Regions from separate parts of the Thiomicrorhabdus xiamenensis genome, predicted to be linked through region 1. Evidence: riboswitches for the same ligand, from Rfam matches in the RefSeq annotation. Region 1 holds a riboswitch; the other holds the start of a gene.

Region 1 (8,823 bases):
TCGGCATATTGGCCATAAATTTGTGTGCTCATACTGTTGCGTTGAATGGAGACCGAGTCGATCTTGTCCAGTGCCTCAATAAAATCGATAATCGGTTGGCAATACTCCTCGTTAAGGGGGTACATGCTGATATCAACGGAAATTTTCATGGTTTCTCCTGAGGTTACAGTGACTTATCGGCCTTGATGACAATAAATGTGCCTTTGTCATGTCCGGGAAGAATGTCATTGGTGTCATGGCCGGAGGTTTCCGGAAGAACTGTTTGCACACTTTGAATATTCGCGAAACCAGCCTGATTCAGCATGGTTTCGATTTCATCGAAAGTATAAAAGGTGGCATCGCAGTAGAAAGGGCTTTCGTGCTTGTGTTTTTCGTACATTTGCCCAAGTTCGGAGTTGCGTTCCAAATAGGCGACGACAATGGCGCCATTTTCTTTTGTGACTCGTGCCGCTTCCCGATAGGCTTGAGCCGGATCGTCCAAAAAGCAGGTCGAGGTAATAAAGGCTGCAAAATCAAACAGACCGTCTGAAAATGGGAGCGCTTCGGCAACGCCTTCGGTCATCTCCAGGCCGCGTTCCTGTCTGGCGCGTTCGCGCATCGCCTTGGCTGGCTCGACACCCGTGTCGATCGCTAAAGGCTTGGTGAAGCGACCGCTACCGGCACCGATTTCGATCCCTTTGCCATGCGGCAGCAGTTGCTTGATTGCGGCGATTTCCGCCTGATAGGTCTCCGGGTTTTCGTCAAACCACTGGTCGTAGGTATCCGCGTGGGATTCGTATCCTTGTGTTTTAGGCATGCTGCGTATCCTTTACTGTTCGCGACAACCGCCGGAAAGTTTGATAATAAAGATGCTTTTCGGCAATGTCTCAAGCGTGGTCTCGATCTCTTTTTCCAGCATGGACATAATTTCGGCATAGTCACCGTAAACGACCGTGCTCATGCTGCCGTAAGAGATTTCCAAGTTGGTATAGGCACTCAGGCGGCCGATAAACTCTTTAATCGGTTCTCGGTAAGCGCTTTTAAGAGGGTAGAGGCTGATATCGACGGAAACTTTCATGGTTTTAACTCCATAAATAAAAAGGCTCCAGAATTCATTCTGGAGCCTTGTGATTTTACACCTTAGAAATAGACTCTGGCAGTCACACCGATTTGACGAGGGTTGCCTAAACCGTAGAATTTATCATAGGTTTCGTCGTAATCCATGTCGAAATAGAAGCCACGTACTGCGTAGGTTTTATCGGTCAGGTTTTTGCCCCATAGATAGATTTCATATTCATCCGTTTCGTAACCGAGACGGGCATTAACCAGTTCGTAAGCATCCGACTGGAAGTTGTGAACATTGTCGAAATAGAAGCTGTCGACGGCGGTCACATCGGCTTGTGCGTAGAAACCGGTCGGGTTGCGATACTTAAAGCCAAGATTTAGCTGATAACTCGGTGCATGCGCCTGTTCACGGCCGGAAACGACATAGTAGTTGGTGCTGGTGCCTTCGACATCGGTTTTAATCAGACCCAGAGAACCATACAGTTTCCAGTTTGCTGCAGCTTGCCAATCAAAACTTCCCTCCAAACCATAGTTTTGCGCACGGTCAAAGTTCTCGGTGTAGAAAAGCCAAGGGTCAAGATCCGTGTCCGGTGCGGTGTAACCGTCGAACTGGGCATCATAGCGATCCATATAGAAGGCGACCAGAGCTGTTTTCAGACCGAACTGTCGGTAGTTGGATTTCAATCCGATCTCATAGTTATACAGCGTTTCTGAATCATACTGCTCATTCGCTTCGCCGGCAAAGTCCGCATTGAATCCGCCGGCTTTAAATCCGCGGGTGACGCCTGTATAGGCGGTATGCGTCTCGTTGTAGCGATAGCTGTAAGTCAGGTGTGCGCCCCAAAGCGTTTCATTCGGGGTGAAGTTATTGACCTGATTGTCGTAATCCAGCTTGTTGTGTTCCACGCGCAAACCGGTAGAAATTGTAGTTTTCGGGGTGCTGTGGAAATCCAGCTGTGCGAATCCGGCCAGTTTATTATGAGTAAAATCGCTACGCGTTCCGTAAGAGGTATTCTCATTCGACTCGTTTAGCGAGGATGCATAAAGCCCAGACAGCCAGTCGGTCGAGTCGTTGAAAAGACGACTGTTTTCGGTCGATGTCCAGCGAATTTCCTGATCCAAAGTCTGGCGCTCTTTGAAGTTCTGGTAAAACCAGTCCCATGCTCCAGAATCATTCCAGTCGCCATCGTAGCTTTTTTCCATTTTGCTGATGGCCAAGCTGGTTTTGGACATAAAGGTGAAGTTAGGGTTGGCTTGTGAAGCGACTTTCAGGGATAGGCCATCTGTTTTCAGCGTATCTTTACCCGGCTGGTTGCTATAAACATCATAGCCGTTGTCAGTAGCCCACATGTCGTAGCCGTTGTTGTAATTCGCGTGCAGTAGTTTCAGATCGACTGTTGTTTTATCATCCGGGAAAAGGCGAAGGGCGGCTTTTGCTGTAAACTCGTCTTTGCCGTTGGTGTCGTTACGCTCAAGGGTCCGGTTTTTTCGGAATCCGTCGCTGGAATGTTTGAAAAGGGAAAAGCGATATTGCGGTGCCAAAGGTTCTGAGCCGAGAGGTCCGCTCTGAACCAGGCCGACTTCGGTCAGGTTATCGGAAGCGCGGGACGCTTCTACCATGCCTTCTCTGTATGCAGTCGGGTCATTGCTCTCTACCAAAATCAAACCGCCAATGGCGCTCTGCCCGTAACGTACGTTCTGCGGGCCTTTCAATACTTCGACTTGCTTCACGTCAAACAAACTGGACGCCATGCCGATTCCGCTATAGTCGATGCCGTCGATTGCAAAACCGACACTGGCATTCGGAGCGCCGGTATATTCTTCGCGTTCACCCAGACCGCGAATCTGAATATGGCGTGGACGGGAGGTTTCGCCAGAAAAATTGACGTTTGGCGTTTTTAATAGGATGTCGTCAAAATGCGTGGCGCCCTGATCCTGTAGTTCGCTTTGTGTCTGAATGGCGACGCTGGCGGCAAGATCCTGAACTTCGGTTTTACGAAGGTCGGCATTAACGGTAACGGTTTCCAGTTCTTCGGCAGCCATTGTGCTGGTAGCCAGTGAAGAGAGCAGAGCGCTGATAAGGAGTTTCTTTTGCATCTTGTCTTTCCCAAATTATCAAGGTCGATCGGGAGACGTGTGAATGCAATTTAAAAAGACGGGGAGGTTAAAGTCCCGTGAACAATTTCGATTGCCATCCCTACGCCAGTATTACCCGGATCAGGTGCAAAGGGTTTATCTTGATATCTCAAGAAATCTCAGGCCGAAATAAATGGCCACCCCTAGGCATGATTTGAATTAATTAAATGTTAAACTGTTAAAAATCTGCGGTGATTTTACTCTGATTTATGACAAAATTAAAATTTGTCTGGCAAGTGTGCATTAAAGTCATGTAATGCATTATGAATTGTATCTTATGCCCCTCGCTACTTAAGCAGTCGGGGCTCATTGAGAAAGTAAAGGTCTGGTTTTGTCTGAGGCGAGTGTAACGAAAGAAATTGTTGAGCGTTTAGCGGAACTTGGTGATCTTCCCCATGTTCCGGATGCGTTGATTAAGTTGGAAAAGCTTCTGGCGGATGACTCGCAGGCCGAGATTACCGATATCGTTAATTTGATCGCGATGGATTCCCGTCTGACGGCGGGGATTATCTTTATGGCTAATTCGGCTAAATATTCGCTGGGTTCAAAAGTAACTGATCTGTTTGAAGCGGTTATTCGTATTGGTCTACATGATGTCAGAATGCTCGCTTATGCGATCAGTTACCAGCAGACATTTAATCGTAAACCTCCGTTCAGTGAAGAGCGTTTCATGCAGCAAGCGATGCTCAGTGCGCTTATCGGTCATAATATTGCCTCGGCCTGCGGTCTTCGCGTAGGGGAAGGCTTTCTGTGCGGCTTGCTGAGAGATATCGGGATCTACCTGCTGGCGCTTGAAAGTCGGGAGAAGTATCAAGAAGTTTTAACGAAAGTCGATTTCAATATCCTGAAACTGGCCGTAATGGAAAATAAACATTTCGGCACCTATCACGCTTTGATGAGCGCACGTCTTCTGCAACTGTGGAACTTTTCGCAAGAGGTTATTATGGGGGTGGCCTATCACCACATCCCGGACAAGATGAAAGGCGAGTTTAAAGGCTATGCCTATCTGACGTATTTAAGTGAAGTAGGGGCATTTAAGCTTGGGTTGGATAATGGAATCGGCGAAATTCCGCCGGATAAATGGCCGCTTGTCGATCAGAAAATCAGCGAGTCTCTGGCTGAATTGAAGATCGCTCAGGGCGAATTTGACGAGATTTTGGAAAAATCTCTGACCGAATATACGCATCTGACAAGCGGGCCATCCACTTAAGGCTTGCAAGGCTGATTTCTATTGTTAGCCTGAATATCGCTTCTTGATTCGATTGCAAGGGGCAGAGAATCCTGTCAATTCTGTTCTTCGTGATAGACAAATCCTATCGATTCAATATGAAATATCTTTTTCCTTAAGGTAAGAAAATGCTAATATTATGTGTTTTCCAATTTTAAACGCATAGTTTTATAAAGAGATTACCTTTTATGCCAATCATTACTTTACCTGACGGGTCTAAGAAAGAGTTTGATCAAGCGGTTTCGGTGATGCAGGTTGCCGAAAGCATCGGTGCCGGCCTTGCCAAAGCGACGGTAGCGGGTCGTGTTAACGGTAAGCTGAAAGACGCCAGTGATTTAATCACGGAAGATGCGACGCTTGAGATCGTGACCATGAAGGATGAAGACGGCATTCACATTATGCGCCACTCCTGTGCGCACCTGTTGGGGCATGCCTTAAAACAGTTGTATCCGGATGTCAAAATGGCTATCGGTCCGGTTATCGATAACGGTTTTTACTACGATATCGATATGGAATACAAAATTACGCCGGAAGATCTGAAAAAGATCGAAAAGCGCATGCAGGAGTTGGCTAAGACCAAATATCCAGTCATCAAAAAAATGCTTCCGCGCGACGAAGCGGTCAAGACGTTTGAAGAGCGCGGCGAAGACTATAAGCTGGAGTTAATTCGCGATCTTCCGGACGAAACGCAATTCGGCTTCTATTTCCATGAAGAGTATGTCGATATGTGCGTTGGACCGCACGTTCCGAATATGTCTTTCACCAAGGCCTTCAAGCTGACCCATGTTGCCGGTGCTTACTGGCGCGGGAATTCAGATAACAAAATGCTACAGCGTATTTACGGTGTAGCTTTTGCCAATAAAGATGACTTGAAAGCCTATCTGAAAATGATGGAAGAGGCCGAAAAGCGTGATCATCGTAAGCTCGGTAAGATGCTGGACCTGTTCCATGTCGACGAAGTCGCTCCGGGGATGGCTTTCTGGCATCCGAAAGGGACCACTCTATACCGCGTGGTAGAAGAGTATATGCGCAGTCAGTTGGTTGCCAACGACTACGACGAGATTCGTACGCCGTTTATTATGGACCGTTCTTTGTGGGAGAAATCGGGGCACTGGGACAAGTTCAAAGAGAACATGTTTACTACCGCAACCGATAATCGCGATTATGCCGTTAAGCCAATGAACTGCCCGGGGCATATTCAGGTTTATAACCAGCACCTGCGTTCGTATCGTGATCTTCCGGCGCGTATCGCCGAATTCGGTACCGTACACCGTAACGAACCGTCCGGAACTTTGCACGGTTTGATGCGTGTGCGCTCTTTCACTCAGGATGATGCGCATATCTTCTGTACACCTGAGCAGATTAAAGCGGAAGTACAAGGTTGTATCGACCTGGTTTATGAAACCTACAACGATTTCGGTTTCGATAATATCGCCGTTAAATTCTCGACCCGTCCGGAAATGCGCGTCGGTTCCGATGACGTATGGGATCTCGCCGAAGCGGCTTTGGAAGAAACTTTGAAAGACGCCGGACTTGAGTATGCATTGCAGCCGGGTGAGGGTGCGTTCTACGGTCCTAAGATCGAATTCCAGTTGAAAGACTGTATCGGTCGTGTCTGGCAGTGCGGAACCATTCAGCTGGACTTCTCAATGACTCAGGAAGAGCGTTTGAATGCGGTTTACGTCGATTCGGATAACGAGAAAAAGCACCCAGTGATGATTCACCGCGCGATTCTTGGATCCCTGGAACGTTTTGTCGGTATTCTGGTCGAACATTACGAAGGCAAATTCCCGACTTGGCTGGCGCCGACCCAGGCGGTAATCGCATCGATTTCCGAAGTTCACAACGAATATGTGACTGATTTTGCGAAAAAATTGAAAAAACATGGGTTTAGAGTCGAAACAGACTTGAGAAATGAAAAGGTTGGGTTTAAAATTCGCGAGCATACTATGCAGCGTGTTCCATATATTCTGGTTGTTGGTGACCAGGAGATGGAACAGGGCACGATTAACGTGCGCGCTCGTGGAGGTAATAACTTAGGGTCATTTGACATGGATCAAATGGTGAAATTGCTACAAGATGACGTAGCAAACCTTGGTCGAGTTGTTGAATCACCTGATGTACAAAATAATTAACTGGAGGAATTTGCTATCGCAATTCGTAGAGGTCGAGGCAGACCACAACAACCTGAAGCACCTAAAGATCGTATTAACAAAGCAATCACAGGAACACCTGAAGTAAGATTAATTGATGCCGAAGGTGAGCAAGCTGGTGTTGTATCTATTCAAGATGCTTTAGCACAGGCAGCCGATGCGGGGTTAGATTTGGTTGAAATCACTGCCAAAGCAAATCCTCCGGTTTGTAAAATCATGGACTACGGCAAGTATCTGTACCAACAACAGAAAAAGCAGCATGAAGCGAAGAAAAAGCAGAAGCAAGTCCAGCTAAAAGAAGTTAAGTTTCGCCCAGGAACTGAGGAAGGAGATTATCAGGTCAAACTACGCAACCTGGTGAAATTCTTGGAAAAAGGGGATCGCGTCAAGGTAACCATCTGGTTCCGTGGTCGTGAGATTACCCATAAGGAACTGGGATTGAAAGTATTGGAGCGCGTGCGCGACGATATCCAGGAATTCGGTACTGTTGAACAGATGCCGAAAATGGAAGGTCGTCAAATGCAGATGATGGTCGCTCCAATCAAAAAGAAATAAGCCTTAAAGGACTTATTTCAAACACAACAGCTGGGGCGTTCGTGTAAGCGGCGCTTCCGGTGCAGCTCCCTCAGTGCTGTTCGTTGTTTCCCGGTGGCCCCCTGATTTCAGGGGGCTGATAGAGAAATCAAGTGATGCATTAAAGCAATCACTTAAATGCGGAGTTTTATTTCATGCCAAAGATGAAATCTAACAGCAGCGCTCTTAAGCGCTTCAAGAAAACCGGTTCAGGCCGTTTTAAGTGCAAACAGTCTCACCTTCGTCACATTCTGACCAAGAAAACGACTAAGCGTAAACGTCAGCTACGTTCTGGTAGCATGATTCACGATAACGATGTGGCAATGGTTCGCCGCATGTTGCCTTACGCTTAATTAGGAGAGATTGAAAGATGGCAAGAGTTAAAAGAGGCGTAATCGCGCGTCGTCGTCATAACAAAGTACTTAAACAAGCGAAAGGTTACTACGGTGCTCGTCGCAAGATCTTCCGCGTTGCTCGTCAAGCGGTGATCAAAGCTGGTCAATATGCATACCGTGACCGTCGTCAACGTAAACGTCAATTCCGTCGTCTATGGATCGCTCGTATCAACGCAGCGGCTCGTATGAACGGTATGACTTACAGCCGTTTCATCAACGGTGTGAGCAAAGCAGGTATCGAAGTAGACCGTAAGGTTCTTGCGGATATCGCGGTTCACGACGCAGCAGCATTTGCGGCGATTGCTGAAAAAGCAAAAGCGGCACTAGCGTAAGCGTATTCTTAACTGCGCAAGCAGTTATCTAAATAGGGGGCTTAGGTCCCCTATTTTTTTCGTCTTATTTCTTTCCGAACCAATCCGTTATAAAAGAACAGATTAATCTGTTTTTGTAAGATTATCGCCGAGGATGTGCGATATAATCTGTTGTTTTATAACGAATTTTAAGCTGTTTTAGGACTCAATACATCATGCAAGAACAATTGCAATCGATTATCGCTCAAGCTAAAGAAGCGGTACAAGACGTTCAAGATTTAGGCAAACTCGACGAACTCCGTGTCCAGTTCCTGGGCAAAAAGGGTGCTTTGACCGAGATGATGAAAACACTTGGTAAGCTCTCTCCGGAAGAGCGTCCTAAGGCAGGTCAGGTGATCAACGAAGCCAAACAGGCTGTTCAGGCGTTGTTGAATGAGAAAAAACGTCAGCTGGACGAAGCGAAGCTGGCTCAGCAATTAGCGGAAGAGACGGTTGATGTTACCCTGCCAGGTCGCGGTGTCGATTTGGGCAGTCTGCATCCGGTTACCCGTACCCTGAACCGTATTGAGACTTTGTTCTCCAAAGCGGGCTTTACCGTAGAAACCGGGCCGGAAATCGAAGACAACTGGCATAACTTCGAAGCGCTGAATATTCCTGAAACGCATCCTGCACGTGCGATGCACGATACTTTCTATATCAATGAAAACACCGTGTTGCGTACACACACCTCCGGTGTCCAGATCCGTACTATGGAAAACAAGCAGCCGCCGTTGCGCATTATCGCGCCGGGGCGCGTGTACCGCTGTGATTCCGATCAGACGCATACGCCGATGTTCCATCAGGTTGAAGGACTGATTGTCGAAAAAAATGCCAGCTTTGCGCAGCTGCGCAGTCTGTTGATTCAGTTCCTGCGCGAATTCTTCGAAGATGAGAATCTACAGACACGCTTCCGTCCGTCTTATTTCCCGTTCACCGAACCATCG
Region 2 (8,823 bases), 540 kb from region 1:
CCTTGTGCAAAACGCTGATTGATCTCTGGTTCGAGAGTGGTAATCTCCGCACGATCAATCCGCCGGTAATGATCCCCTTTTAAGTTTTTCTGGAGAGTCTCCAGACTGGCTCTGTCCTGTTCGAAAGCAAGCAAAAGCGAACCATTGCGTTGAAAAAAGACCTTCTGCGGTAAAGCCTGCAAAATCTTCGGCCACAGCTCCAGCGCAATCTCTCCGAGCTGCATAATGCCGGTTCCGCTTTCTGCGGATTCCGCCAAAGGCGCAAGCATTGCTGCCGCCAGATAAGCCGCGCTCAGTTCTCCCCGGCCATCATCCTGATCAAACAGATCGATCTGCATCTCGTCTTTGAGCGAAAACGCCAAAAGACGCCCTATAAGACCGGCGCCTAAAATGGCGATTTTAGGCTTACACCCTGTATGCGCAGACCGATCGATTCGGCCACTCATTTACGCTTCCTTCTGATAGATTTCACTACCAGCTTCGACAAACTCCTGCGATTTCTGTTTCATTCCGGCCTTGATTTCGTCCAGCGTAATCTCGGTGATCTGTCCGTTATTACCGGCCGCTTCCTGTTCAGCCGCATAGTCGCGAACCTCTTGAGAAATCTTCATCGAACAGAATTTCGGACCGCACATCGAACAGAAGTGCGCCACCTTGCCGGATTCCTGCGGAATGGTTTCGTCGTGGTATTCGCGCGCGCGCTCCGGATCCAACCCCAAATTGAACTGATCGACCCAACGGAACTCGAAACGTGCTTTGGACAGCGCGTTATCACGGATTTGCGCACCCGGATGGCCTTTTGCCAAGTCTCCGGCATGGGCCGCAATCTTGTAAGCCATCAAGCCTTCTTTGACATCGTCCTTATTCGGCAGACCCAGATGCTCTTTCGGAGTGACATAACACAACATGGCGCACCCATACCAACCGATATTGGCGGCACCGATACCTGAAGTAATGTGATCGTAACCCGGCGCGATATCGGTGGTCAGCGGCCCAAGGGTATAGAAAGGCGCTTCACCGCACTCTTCAAGCTGCTTATCGACATTTTCCTTAATCATATGCAGCGGAATATGCCCTGGGCCTTCGATAATCACCTGAACATCGTGCTTCCAGGCGATTTTGGTCAATTCACCAAGCGTTTCCAGCTCGGCAAACTGCGCTTCGTCATTGGCATCGGCAATAGCCCCGGGACGCAGCCCGTCTCCAAGCGAGAAACTGACATCATAAGCTTTCATAATTTCGCAAATCTCTTCGAAGTGCGTATACAAGAAGTTCTCCTGATGATGCGCCAGACACCATTTGGCCATAATCGAACCGCCGCGTGAAACGATGCCGGTGACACGTTTGACAGTCATCGGGATATAGCGCAACAAGACACCGGCATGGATCGTAAAGTAGTCAACCCCCTGCTCGGCCTGCTCGATCAGCGTATCGCGGAATATTTCCCAAGTCAGGTCTTCGGCAATCCCGTTCACTTTTTCCAGCGCCTGATAGATTGGAACCGTTCCGATCGGCACCGGCGAATTGCGCATAATCCACTCACGCGTTTCGTGAATATTGCGGCCGGTCGACAGATCCATTACCGTATCCGCGCCCCATTTGGTGGCCCAGACCAGCTTCTCGACTTCTTCGGCAATCGATGATCCGACCGAAGAGTTACCGATATTGGCGTTAACTTTGATCAGGAAATTACGTCCGATAATCATCGGCTCCGATTCCGGATGATTGATATTGCACGGAATGACCGCACGACCACGCGCCACTTCGTCACGCACAAATTCCGCGGTAATGTCCTGAGGAATACTGGCACCGAAAGATTCGCCGGCATGCTGCTGACGGATCATCTCGTCGCGCACCTCTGCACGCTTCATATTTTCGCGAATCGCAATGTATTCCATTTCCGGCGTGATAATGCCCTGACGTGCATAGTGCATCTGAGTGACATTCTTACCCGCTTTGGCACGGCGTACTTCGGGAAGATTTTCAAAGCGGATGTGGTCCAGCCCTTCATTGGCCAGACGTTCTTGAGTAAATTTGGAAGTAACCGAATCCAGAACTTCGGTATCGCCACGTTCGACTACCCATGACTGGCGCAGTTTCGGCAGACCTTTGTATACGTTAATAGCCACATCTGGATCGGTATAAGGACCGGAGGTATCGTAAACGCATACCGGCTCGTTTTTTTCCATCAGCGGATTGTCTTCCGGCCCGGAAACGTAAGTATCACTCAACGTGATTTCGCGCATGCCGACTTTAATCGGATGCAGTTGTCCGTCAACATAGATTTTTTGTGAATTGGGAAAAGATTGCCCGGAAACGTTCTGGATAAACGCTTCGGCTGCCGCACGTCGTTCGCGACGATCAGTCGTTTTGTGGTTTGAACTCATTTTCTTGCCTATTAATAATTAACGATAAATTTAATTAGGCGAAGAACTCGATAGACATCTAAATAGAGGAAATGAAAAACCTTGGATTCGAAAGAATCTGAGTAAGGTGTCACTGACAGAATTGTCTTCAAGAAATTGAAAACAGTCATGCAGTACTAAGGTCTCATTCTGACGATTGTTCCCTTCGCTGGTACTAACCAGATCAGGTTCAACGGATCCCGCTTGCGCGATCTCAGCCTATGTCTAAAGGCACTCCGACAAATTTGCCGATCAGTATAGCGGGAAACTTTGGGAATTCAACCACTAATTTGCAAGGCACTGATAACAATACCCTTTGTTCCGGCTGATAAGTAAAATGTAAACACATGCCATTTAACGGCAAGAAGCGATTGTTAATCCATAACGAGTCCGTTATATTAACTAGCAGTTTTTAATCGCATTTTTCAGCATCAACACCGGTAAGTGCCGTAATTAAAAGACCTTTGCGGAAACCATATAAACACTACAACAGAACTCTATGAAATTACTTAGCTCTCCCAACACCGACAATCATACAAACTCACGTTTTTCCGTCATCGGAAAACTGCTCACCGCACTGAGCGTCATGCTGATCAGCCAGCAATTGTATGCTTTCAACCCCAATGCCTGTCTGAATACTTTTCAAGGCGAAGCCCTGAAGATTTGTCAGGCGGCAATCAAAGGCGATCCGAAAGCCCGTTACCAACTGGCGCGAATCTACGGCGATGCAATGAATTCCCGTAGCGTCGACTATCAGCAGTCATTTCACTGGCATCGCGAGCTGTCGCGTCAGGCGCTGCGTCAAGAATTGCAGGATCCGATCTACTCTCTGGCGATGTATAACACCGGTGTCATGTATGCCGACGGCGTCGGCGTCAAACGCAATGCAAAAAACGCCCTTTTCTGGTTTGATAAAGCCGCTAACCGCGGTGAACCTTTGGCAATGACCCGCTTGGCAATGCTGTATGAACAAGGTGCTCCGGGGATCAGCGCGGACTCCAACAAGGCACGTAACTGGGTGCAAAAAGCCGTCGACAAAGATAATCCGCAAGCCAAAGTCATTATGTCTAAATGGATTCTGGAAGGGAAAATCAATAAAAACCCGACGCAGGCCATCGAGCTTCTCAAGTCGGCAAGTGCTCAGAACTCGCCGCAAGGCGCGTTTGCTCTGGCGAATATGTATGCGACCGGATATGAGCAGCTGGTCAAACAGGATCTGATTAAGGCGAAACAGTTCTACAGCATCGCCTGCAGCCAATATGTGTTCGAAGCCTGCAAACGCTATCACGATATCGACACCACCGGAAGACTGGAAGGCGTCAAATAAAACCTTCCTCTCCTGCGCAGACAACATCGAACCCCTGTCGTGCAGGAAAATTCCTGCCGAATAGCTGACAAATTTCAAATTCTCTCTAAAATAGCCGTCTGTCATTAATGGATTAACAAACAGGAAAACGGAGCGGCTATGTTTCAGATCGAACCTATCGACCCAAAGGTCTATCGTAAAAAATCACGTAACGCGACCTTAATCATGATGGCTATCTTTATTGTGATCGGCTTTATTTTTGCCAGCCTAAGCGTTCACTACCTCGGGCCTTACAATAATAACCATCTGGTTCTGAACTTTTTGGGTGCATTTGTCGGTCTGCTGATCACCGCGTTTATCGTCAAGACGTTTATGGCCGACAAACCTTTTATGCACGAGGCAATGTACGGCTTTCGCCTGAAACGTAATTTGATGCATGTCACCAATCGTTTGCGTCATATTCAGGAATCGGCACAGCAAGGCGATGAGCAAGCGATGAAAATTCTGCGCTTCTACCATCTTGGACTGACGCAAATGCACAAATTCGATCAAAACAGTTCGGCGTTGCTGGATATACAGCGAGAGAAAGAAGAGTTGGAAAAACGTATGTCGGATCTGGGACTGGAATTAAACCAGATCGAATTCGATCCTGTCTGGACTCAGGACTATAAAGAAAGCAGTCACGACTAAAGCAAGCGGCATCATTTCCAGAGAGCCCTAGGCCGCCTCGCCAGGCGCTTTTTTAAGACTGCACCCTGGAAAGATTTCACTGCGGCTTAGGCCAAACGACTTTTTCGCTGCCAGATATAGGCGGAATAGAGCATCAGAGTGATGCCGACCATAATAACGGTACTGTCGGCGGCGACCAGATTGGAGGCAAACACCACCATTACCGCGACCGGTGCAATCCACTTGAGATCGAAAACCAGCAGTTTCATCCATAAAGGCGCCAACTTCAACTGATCTTCACGTACCTGATCATTCATAACCCAGGCGACAAACACACACATCAACATTCCGCCGAGAGGAAGCATGATATTGGTGGTAATGAAATCCAATGTTTCGAAGATGTTGCGTCCGCCCAATACATCGAAATCTTCCCAGCGGTTGAAAGAGAAAACCGTACCGATCCCGATAAACCAGATCACCGATCCGAGCAACCACGCCGCCTTGGAACGCTTCATTCCCCAGCTCTGCTCCATCCAGCTCAAGGCCGGTTCAATCAACGAAATAGCCGAGCTCAGTGCCGCCATCACCACCAGGGCGAAAAACAGTGTTCCGAAAAAGACACCGCCCCACATCTGACCGAAAGCGACCGGCAGCGTCTGAAACAGAAGCCCCGGTCCGGAGCCCGGTTCCATGCCGTTGGCGAAGACAATCGAGAAGATAACCAGACCGGCAAGCAGTGCAATTAATGTGTCTGCAGCCGCAATCCACAGACCCGCCTTAATAATCGACTGTTTTTCACCCAGATAAGAGCCGTAAACCATCATTGCCGCCATCCCGATACTCAAGGTAAAGAAAGCGTGGCCCATCGCAATCAAAACCGCTTCCCAGCTAAGTTTGGAAAAATCCGGACTGAACAGAAAGCTGAAACTCTGGCCGAAAGCGCCGGTGGTGGTCGCGTAACCGAGTAGAATCAACAGAATAATCAGCAAACCCGGCATCATAAAGTTAATCGCTTTTTCGATGCCGCTGCGAACGCCTCGCGAGGCAATCATCACCGTCGCAATACTGACAACCGTATGCCAGAACAGGAGTTCATAAGGGCTTTGCAATAATCCTGAGAAATGTGCGCCGACAGCATCAGATGAAATCTGATCAAAACTGCCCTGCAAACTGCTGATGAAATAGGCGACGCCCCAACCGGCGATCACCGTATAAAAAGAGAGAATCAGGACGCCGGCCAGGACTCCGTTCAGCCCGAGGAGCCACCAGAGTTTCGAGGCTTTGTGCCGTCGCGTAAGGTTGGCCATGGTTTGCAGGGGGTTGGCACCGCCGGAGCGGCCAAGAAGAAATTCGGCGATCAAAACCGGAACTCCGATCAGCAAAATACAGATCAGGTAAACTAAGACGAATGCACCACCGCCGTTTTCACCGGTAATATAGGGAAACTTCCATAAATTTCCCAAGCCAACGGCCGAACCGACGGCGGCTAAAATAAAGACTGTCTGGGATGACCAAGATTCCTTAGAAAGATTTAGTTGCCCCATAAATATTCCTTTATAATACTCCCCTACTGCGGAATCATTATACACAAATGCTATGCACATTCAGGCCAACTACTCCCTACTCAAACACAACACATTTCATGTCGATGTAAGCAGTCAATACTACGTCGAGATCAATAAGCAGAGTGATATTCTGACCCTGCGAACCGATGTAAAACTGGCCTCACTGCCTTGGCGAATTATCGGCGACGGCAGTAATCTCCTGTTTACCCATGACTTCCAGGGTCTGACACTGAGATGCAGTTACAATAAAATCCGCGTCGTCAAAGAAGACAACGAAAACGTCTGGCTGACGGTCGGTGCCGGAGTCAAGTGGCACGATCTGGTTAAATATAGCGTCGAAAACAACTGGTGGGGGCTTGAAAACCTTGCCCTGATTCCGGGCTCGGTCGGTGCAGCACCGGTTCAGAATATCGGGGCCTACGGTGCTGAAGCACAGGATGTGATTACCCGCGTGCAAACATTGAACGTATTTGACGGCCAGCATAGAGAGTTCCGCAATGCCGAATGTAACTTCGGCTATCGCACCAGTATCTTCAAACAGGAATACATCAACCGCCTGATGGTATTCCGCATCACGGTTCGACTGAGAAAATTTGCCAGCGGCAAACCCAACCTTTCCTACGAACCTCTAAGAGACTCTTTCAGAGACATTATCAATAAAGACAGTATCACGCCGAAAATGGTGTTCGACCGCGTTGTCGAAATCCGTAAGCAACGTGTTCCGGATCCTGCCGTAGAGGGTAATGCCGGAAGCTTTTTCAAAAACCCGGTGGTCGATGCCGACTATTTCAAGCAACTTCAAGAACAGAATCCGGATCTGCCGCACCACAAAATGCTCGACGGAACTTACAAGATTCCCGCAGCCTGGATGATCGAACAATGTGACTTGAAAGGTAAACATATCGGCGCGGCCGGTGTTTCCGCACAACATGCGTTGGTCATCGTCAACCTTGGCGGTGCCAAAGGCAACGAACTGGTCGAATTGTCTCAACAGGTTCAGGAAGCCGTTAACCACAAGTTCGGTGTCTATCTGGAACCGGAAGTCATTATCCTGTAACCCCCCGTCATTCCTTAGTTTTCAATAACTTATTCTAATCGAATAAGCCCTTTCTTAAGACTTATCATTAAATAATATAATCATTTACTTATATTATTTTGCGCAACTTTTAGATATAATCATATCAGTATTTTCTTATATAAGAGGTTTCCGCAATGACTTTACGACAGTTTATGACTGCGGCTGCTATCAGTTTATTCTTCTATACCGGGATGGCTCAGGCGTGGCAGGAACAGACTACCGTTGATAATAACGATGTGCGCGTATGGACCAAAAAAGTTGAAAACTCTGAATTCAAGGCGTTTCGCGGCGAGGTCACCATTGCCGCCCCGATTCAGCAAGTGTTTGATTTTATTTCCGATACGCCAAAAGCCAAAGAGTGGTATTTCAACACTCTGGAAGCAAAGCGTATTAAACAGACCGGAGACAAACAATTTTTGATTTACAGTGTGACCAACGCCCCATGGCCTGTCAGCGATCGTGACAGCGTAACCCAGGTCACCGTCGACGATGCAAAACAGGACGAAATCACGATCACTCTGCAAGCGAAACCGGATGCGCTCCCGTTAAAAGAAAATAAGGTACGCATTACCGAATTGAACGGCTTTTGGAAGCTGCAGAAAATCAATGACAACACGACTCGGGTCATTTTTGAAATGGCGGCACAGCCCGGCGGACTATTGCCGAGTTGTTTGGCCAACAGCATGGCGGTAGACATGCCCTATCAGTCTTTGACCAACCTCAAGGCGAAGCTTGAGCGCCACCACACGACTGCGGCCAACTTTTAATCCAGCGTCAGCGTTGCTCTGACGCTGAATCGCTTGCCGCAGTTTCCACCTCATCCTTCTCGATATACAAAGTGCGTGTCGGGAAGGCCATCTCCGCACCATGACTCTCAACGATTTCACTCACTTTCAGTAGTACGTCCTGCTTAATCTCGTGAAACAGAATCCAGTTGGTGGTTTTGGTAAAGGTATAAATAAAGAAATCCAGTGACGAAGCGCCAAAACCATTGAAATTAACAATCAAGGTTTGGTTAGTGTCAATTTCCGGGTGATTGAGCAGCATACTGCGCACATCATCGACAATCAGTCGCATTCTCCCGACATCGGCGTAACGGATCCCCATGGTTTCTTTAATCCGCCGGTTGGTCATACGCGACGGATTCTCGATCGAGATATTGGCAAAAATCCCATTCGGGATATACAAAGGACGCTTATCGAAAGTACGCACCGTCGTCATACGCCAGCCGATATTTTCAACCGTCCCTTCGATATCTTTATCCGGCGAACGGATCCATTCGCCTACCGTGAATGGCTTGTCCAGATAGATCATCAAACCGCCAAGCACATTGCCCAACAGATCTTTGGCAGCAAAACCGACGGCAATCCCCCCGACCCCACCAAAAGCGAGCAACCCGGTCATACTGACCCCGAATGCACTAAGGAAAAACAGACCTGTCAGAACAAACGCCAGTAGCTTGATGATTTTAGCCAGCGCTTCGACCGTCACTTCATCCAAACGATCGTCTTCTTTGGCTACGTCTTTGAGATGCAGCTCCAGACGCTGTACCAGACGAATCACAAACCAACCGACCGACAAGGTCAGAATGGTCGACTTGAAGTCGGTAATATATTTAATCAGTTCGACATAAACGCCGACTTTGAGTATCAACGTATTTAACGCCAGAACGGTCCCGGTGACCCAGATAAAAAAGGAAGCCGGCGAGCGCGCCGCATCCACAAAGCTGTCCAGCCAGATTTTTTCTCGTCTGACCAGCTGATTATGCAGAACACTCAAAACCTTTCTTTGAATCACATC

The links. A riboswitch is a leader RNA that binds a small molecule or an ion and turns the genes downstream of it on or off. The one in region 1 is predicted to bind thiamine pyrophosphate.
Region 2: linked by a shared signal. The riboswitch ahead of thiC (phosphomethylpyrimidine synthase ThiC) and the one ahead of HQN79_RS04125 (TonB-dependent receptor) in region 1 are both predicted to bind thiamine pyrophosphate.

What each region holds. Positions count from the first base shown of each region.
Region 1 is NZ_CP054020.1:897,741-906,563, forward strand. Features, by position in the region: gene HQN79_RS04110 (YkoF family thiamine/hydroxymethylpyrimidine-binding protein) at 1-149, opposite strand, end outside; gene HQN79_RS04115 (class I SAM-dependent methyltransferase) at 164-796, opposite strand; gene HQN79_RS04120 (hypothetical protein) at 809-1,057, opposite strand; gene HQN79_RS04125 (TonB-dependent receptor) at 1,120-3,141, opposite strand; TPP riboswitch at 3,222-3,335, opposite strand; gene HQN79_RS04130 (HDOD domain-containing protein) at 3,512-4,390, shown strand; gene thrS (threonine--tRNA ligase) at 4,597-6,543, shown strand; gene infC (translation initiation factor IF-3) at 6,565-7,116, shown strand; gene rpmI (50S ribosomal protein L35) at 7,290-7,487, shown strand; gene rplT (50S ribosomal protein L20) at 7,505-7,861, shown strand; gene pheS (phenylalanine--tRNA ligase subunit alpha) at 8,056-8,823, shown strand, end outside.
Region 2 is NZ_CP054020.1:1,438,834-1,447,656, forward strand. Features, by position in the region: gene HQN79_RS06650 (FAD-dependent oxidoreductase) at 1-446, opposite strand, end outside; gene thiC (phosphomethylpyrimidine synthase ThiC) at 447-2,387, opposite strand; TPP riboswitch at 2,550-2,654, opposite strand; gene HQN79_RS06660 (tetratricopeptide repeat protein) at 2,905-3,732, shown strand; gene HQN79_RS06665 (DUF3087 family protein) at 3,871-4,401, shown strand; gene HQN79_RS06670 (sodium-dependent transporter) at 4,488-5,924, opposite strand; gene murB (UDP-N-acetylmuramate dehydrogenase) at 5,977-7,002, shown strand; gene HQN79_RS06680 (START domain-containing protein) at 7,158-7,790, shown strand; gene HQN79_RS06685 (mechanosensitive ion channel family protein) at 7,798-8,823, opposite strand, start outside.